DNA from 2 places in the Paenibacillus wynnii genome. Region 2 is predicted to be linked to the other one. Evidence: riboswitches for the same ligand, from Rfam matches in the RefSeq annotation. Region 2 holds a riboswitch; the other holds the start of a gene.
What was found. A riboswitch is a leader RNA that binds a small molecule or an ion and turns the genes downstream of it on or off. The one in region 2 is predicted to bind cyclic di-GMP.
Positions count from the first base shown of each region.

Region 1: another riboswitch for cyclic di-GMP. It lies ahead of PWYN_RS23400 (response regulator); the one in region 2 lies ahead of PWYN_RS08615 (transglutaminase-like domain-containing protein).

Region 1 covers NZ_JQCR01000003.1:1,702,160-1,705,316, forward strand. The annotation lists gene PWYN_RS23390 (MFS transporter) at 1-717, shown strand, start outside; gene PWYN_RS23395 (PIG-L deacetylase family protein) at 720-1,475, shown strand; gene PWYN_RS23400 (response regulator) at 1,489-1,863, opposite strand; cyclic di-GMP riboswitch class I at 1,966-2,052, opposite strand; gene PWYN_RS23405 (diguanylate cyclase) at 2,108-3,157, opposite strand, start outside.
Region 2 covers NZ_JQCR01000002.1:1,349,193-1,352,349, forward strand. The annotation lists rRNA gene PWYN_RS08610 (16S ribosomal RNA) at 1-589, opposite strand, end outside; gene PWYN_RS08615 (transglutaminase-like domain-containing protein) at 1,068-1,877, opposite strand; cyclic di-GMP riboswitch class I at 1,891-1,971, opposite strand; cyclic di-GMP riboswitch class I at 2,036-2,116, opposite strand; gene PWYN_RS08620 (class D sortase) at 2,229-2,888, opposite strand; gene PWYN_RS08625 (GtrA family protein) at 2,924-3,157, opposite strand, start outside.

The sequences.
Region 1 (3,157 bases), on a different contig from region 2:
CCTCCTGCGGAACAAATCCCCTTTCGTAGAAATCTGCAAACTATATACAAGAATAAACCTTTGTTAACTTTGTTGTCAGCCCTTTTGATCGTCAATTTGGTTATCGGGATAAGACAGAGCATTCAACTATATTATGTGGTTTATGTTTGGGGCGATTCGAGCTATATTAGTCAGTTGGGAATGAGTCTAGTTGTAGGAATGTTGCTGGGGATGATCGTGACACCAAAGCTACTCCGTGTATTTTCACATAAGAGAGTATTTATTATTTCTTGCATATTAGGCAGCCTATCCTGTTTGGTTCCTTACTTTAAAGGAGACGGCAATATAACATTTACGCTTGTATTATTCGCCGTCAGCTTCTTTTTTTCAGGAGTGACCACAATTGTAAGTACCTCCATGCTGTTAGACACTATTGATTATTCCGAATGGAAGCTGGGCTTCCGAGGCGAGGGGATTGTATTCTCAACGCATACCTTTATCACTAAATTTAGCGGGGCTGTTTCGAAGTTGATCATTGGTGCGAGCCTGGGATTGTTGAATTATATTGAGAACCAACCTGCTACCGCCAATCTTCAACAGGGTTTAAGTTTTGTGATGTTTGTTTTACCGGCATTGTGTTTTGTGATTGCTATCATTCCAATACTTTTTTATACCTTAAGCAATAGTCAGAGAAATCAGATGTTGATTGAACTCGAGACTCATAGAAGGAGTGTGTAGAATTGGACATATCTAGCTTGAATACCCTGATGGCCCCTCCTGACATCCATAATTATAAAAGAATATTGTGCGTACAGCCTCACCCGGATGATAACGAAATTGGAATGGGTGGAATTATTTCTACTTATGCTGACAAAGGCTGCGAAATTCATTACTTAACGGTGACCAACGGTGATCTGGGTTCCATGGATGAGCGTCTAACCCATGAAGAAGTCGCCGAGATCCGCACTAAAGAATTGGAGGAAGCCGGACGTTTCCTTGGAGCCTCGGTCTTCCATTCTTTACATTACGGTGATGGTACTTTAGAGAACATTCCTCGTTTAGCTGGAGAAATTGCCGAGATTATTCGAACGGTGAAACCAGAAGCCATATTCTGCCCCGACCCTTGGCTTACTTATGAAGCGCACTATGATCATATTATTACGGGAAAAGCGGTTGCGCATGCCTTCCTCTCTTCAGGTCTTGCCCGATATCCTAAAGGCACCCTTACCCACCCTTGGCAAGTATCGGCTATCGGTTTTTATTTCACGGCCAACCCAAATCTAATAATAGATACGACAGATGCCTTTGAGAAGAAATTCAAAGCTATAGAACTGCACCGCAGTCAATTTAACGACGAGATCCTGGCATTATACCGTATCTATTTCAAAGAGAAAGGCAGACAGCTTGCAGAAGGGAAGGATTTTGAAATAGGCGAAGGTCTTAAGGTACTCTCTCCTGTCCATTTACATTGCTTCGTAGATGCTATTCATATCTAAGGGAACAAAATAGCTAAACAAAAACACCCATATCAGCAATTTGTTGAAGTGTCTTAACTACACGTTCCTCACTATACGGTTTTAATATGAAAGATTTTGCACCTGCTATCATGGCTTCCCGAACTAATTTCTCTTGACCCATACTGGAAATCATAACTACTTTTGCTTTAGGGTCAATTTCCATTATTCCCTTGAGAGCATCTATACCTGAGCATTCCGGCATGGTGATATCCATCGTAACAATATCAGGTTGACATTCGACATATTTTTTAATAGCTGTGTGTCCATCTCCCGCTTCACCAACTACCTGAAAACCGTTTTTTCTTAATAATACTTGCAAACTCATCCGCACAAATGCTGCATCATCCACAATAAGAACCTTTTTCATCTCAGTAGCCTCCTAGTCTTCAAAAAAGCTTGTAAAAATAAAAAACCCTTCAGCAGTTGAAGGGTTCAATGACCTTAAAAGGTCAAATCAAAAAAATTCTCAACCTGCAACCTGGCTTTCGTAGTTCGTAGGAACCTTAGACCCATGGCTTTGCGTCCCTACCTTTCAATAGGTTTGCCCTTGATATATAGTTAAAAAGACCTAAATATATAATAGCCATTTATAGTATTTCTTTCAAGTACAATTATAAAAGAGTGTCAATCAACAGCGTAACACAATTTCTGCCCCTAGCCTTGGATTGATATAGGGCATCGTCTCCGAGCTTGTAGATATCCTCTTCACGGAGACCTTCCAATGTGACTACCGCTACACCTATTGAAACGGTTATGATTCCGTATTCGGAGCTCATCGCGTGCTCTATTCGTAAATCCTCGACATTCCTTCTAATCCCCTCGGCAAATTGCCCAGACTGCTGGGGAGTAAAACCGGAGACAATTATACCGAATTCTTCTCCTCCCAATCTAAATACGTAACCGTTGGCCCTTCCGGCGAACTCTTTAATATTCTCCCCAAGCTTGCGCAGGATATTATCGCCTTCATAATGCCCATACGTATCATTATATTTTTTGAAATAGTCGATATCGAGCATGATGTAGGTTAAATAGTCTTTATTTCTGGCGGCTGTATCTACTTCCTCTTGAAAGATTTTATTGAAGTATCTTCTATTGTACAGACCTGTTAATTCATCCGTTATAGAGATTTTCTCAATTAATTGAATATATTTATTAAGCTCATCATTGTTCAGCTCCAGCTCTTGAGTCCGTTCCACTACCAGTTCTTCCAAATGCTCTTTATGTCGTCTAAGTTCTTCTTCCGCCTTCTTTCGCTCGGTTATATCTTTAACCGTCCCTTGAATGGCTGGCTTGTCCATATAGTTGATTATCGTTACTTTATGAATCACATATACCTCACGGGTATTGTCCTTATACCTAAGACTTGTTTCATATTCTTGGGGAGCGTTCTTCCCATCAAACCTTCTCGAGTAAAAGTGCATCACTTTTTTCCTCTCCGGCTCACTGATGAACTTCTCGAAGGGCTGATCTATCATTTCTTCCATCTCATACCCCAGCATATCGGCTAAAGCCGCATTTACATATTTGCATTTTTTGTCTTGAGTAATAAAGATACCGTCCTGCAAGTTGTTGACAAGCTCCCGATACTTCTCTTCGGATCGCTCCAGATCGGAGTATAAACTAGCATTCTCAAGTGAAAACACCATTTCCCTGGATAACAG
Region 2 (3,157 bases):
CGCTTTACGCCCAATAATTCCGGACAACGCTTGCCCCCTACGTATTACCGCGGCTGCTGGCACGTAGTTAGCCGGGGCTTTCTTCTCAGGTACCGTCACTCCGGTAGCAGTTACTCTACCGGACGTTCTTCCCTGGCAACAGAGCTTTACGATCCGAAAACCTTCATCACTCACGCGGCATTGCTCCGTCAGGCTTTCGCCCATTGCGGAAGATTCCCTACTGCTGCCTCCCGTAGGAGTCTGGGCCGTGTCTCAGTCCCAGTGTGGCCGTTCACCCTCTCAGGTCGGCTACGCATCGTCGCCTTGGTGAGCCGTTACCTCACCAACTAGCTAATGCGCCGCAGGCCCATCCCTCAGTGACAGATTGCTCCGTCTTTCATTCTCTCCTCAGGTGAGGAAAGAAATTATCCGGTATTAGCTACCGTTTCCGGTAGTTATCCCAGTCTAAGGGGCAGGTTGCCTACGTGTTACTCACCCGTCCGCCGCTAAATGATTTTGAAAGCAAGCTTTCAAAATCACTCCGCTCGACTTGCATGTATTAGGCATGCCGCCAGCGTTCGTCCTGAGCCAGGATCAAACTCTCCAAATTGTATTTAGAAAGAGCGATTGCTCATTTTTGAAACATCTGACGAGAATTAAAAAATTCTCTGATCATGGTCTTCAAGAAGTCCATGATTTTGGATTTTACTCTCGTAAAATCCCACTCACTCGTTGTTCAGTTTTCAAAGATCAAGTTCTCGTTGTCGGCGGTTAATGTCTCACCAGCAACTCTTATAATATATCATATCCAACCGTGTAATGCAAGCTCTTTTTTCAACTTCTTTTTCGAGCTCGGCATCAACATTTCTTGGCCGGAATAAGAATATATCATGTATAGAAATCAATTGCAAGCTTTTTTTGAATGACTTCTTTTTAGTTCATCATTCATTGGTGTAGGCAAATCTCTGATAACGCTTTCTTATAATAACTCAATACTAGCTCAAAAATCAACCATTACACAAAAATAAAAACAACCTGCTTAATAGTTAAGCAGGTTGTTCATTTATCACGTTTACTTTTAATTTGTATTAGTAGAATTTAGCCGAGGTATATTTGCTGGAGCTTTTGATTAATTCGGCTGTTTTCTTGTTCTTTATCAATCCAGCATCTACTGTTGTATCAACGGTTACCCATTTCCCATTCAGTAGAACTTCATTCCAAGCATGGTACTCACTAACATAACTCGTGTTGCCCATTACCAATTTGGCTGGAATGTCTACGCTACGTAGCATCGCAGCGAACAAGGAAGAGTAATCATAACAAATACCTTTTTTGTTCGTGATCGTATTATTAATATTAGGGATGTAATCCGTAGCAACATTGGCTGCCAATGTGTAGTCATACTGTACGTTCTTAACGATGTAGTTATAGATTGCTTTCACTTTGTCTTCATCTTTGGTCAGGCCTTGTGTCAGTTGTTGAGCTTTCTGGATGGCTTTATCTGAGGAATTCCATTTAATATTCTGAACAGAATTCAAATATACAACATTAGTATTGCTTAGAGATAAGTCAACTTCTTCAGAGTATATCACTCTGTACTTGTTGCCTGTTGTGTTCTCAAGAACTGACACCTTGTAAGAACCATTACCTTGTTGGAGGGGGAAAACTTCGGTTTGATTAGAGGATACCAGGTTATAAGTGTAGCTGCTATTATCCTTAGTAATCATTAGCTTGGTACGTTTATTCGACGGCACTTCATATTGTACTCCAATTACACCTTCAGCTAACTTTGACGTGTTCAACCAAGTGGTATCGGTAGTTGCTGCTTCTGCTGTAGTAACCTGTACTGAGGTAACTAACACGAATAGTGTCATTAACATGAAATAGAACTTCTTCATGGATAAAACTCCTTTCGGTAGCTGGCTGTCATCCTTTCGGGAAGACCCTTTAGCTTTGCGTCCCTACCTTTCGATAGGTTTGCCGTTATCGTTGTAGCTTTATCTACATCTACTAGAATCATAGGAGCGAGTAGATTAAAACAAAAAAAGCCTCTTTATTCGGTAGCTGGCTGCCATCCTTTCGGGAAGGCCCTTTAGCTTTGCGTCCCTATCTTTCGATAGGTTTGCCGTTATCGTGTTTAGCTTTATATCTATTATATTACCATGTTTTCGGTAATACTCAATAGACTGGTTGATAGAATCCTCTATTTTATAATTATATTTTACGATAATTCAAATTCTCTACATTATTCAGGGTAACTTGGCATGAATTATAAGACGGTGCGTCGGATTGACCAGCGGATCACAAGTAATAAGTGTAAGGATCGAGTCCTTGTTATTGCCCTTAAGAACAGAAACGTCCGTTGGCTCCACGATAGAAATATCATAAACTTCATAATTATAGTCTTGGTTCTTGGTCTTTACCGTAATAATGTCACCTATACCCACTTCATTTAATCTGTTGAACAATCTTCCTGTCTTTCTGGCTCTATGAGCAGCAATTGCTGAATTACCAATCTCACCTAGGGGTGTTGTTTCTTTCATATGTGCTGCTGCATGCTTCATATTCGCTTTCGTAGCTCCTTCAAGCACAGGAAGCTTCAGGTCTATCTTATTTATCTCGATGAGTGCAATCACATCTCCGCCAACCTCCTGCTGAGCCTGAGCAGAGTTGTCCCCTTCTGTCTGAGCTTGCTCGTCCAACGTGGATTCCTCAGCAAGCAGCTGAGTAACCTTAGCATATCTGCTTTGTAGCTCAGCATCATTAGAAGGAGTCTCACTATCTCTGTAACTCTGTTCCGCTTCATTTACCAGCCGATTCTGCTGCCAATCGTTAAACCACTCATTAGCTTTCGGATACAGTATGACCAAAATACCGCATAGTATCAGCAGGTAGGAAAACTTTCGCATAGAATGCACTCCTCTCTATTAATAAGATAAATATATCAAAAAACCCATTTTCGGCTGCCAAAAAAATTGATGACAACCGTTACAAAGGTGACCATAACCTTAGCCATTAATACTTGAACCCCGAATTTGTCAGTCAAAAGGTTCATTAACAGCAGGGAGATACCCAGCACTACCAGATTAAGTAGAATAAATCTCAATAGCTGCTTGCGGTCAAAGCCATCTGTGCTGCTACGCTCCCGGTCTCGGAAGGTCACCTTTTTATTAAGAAT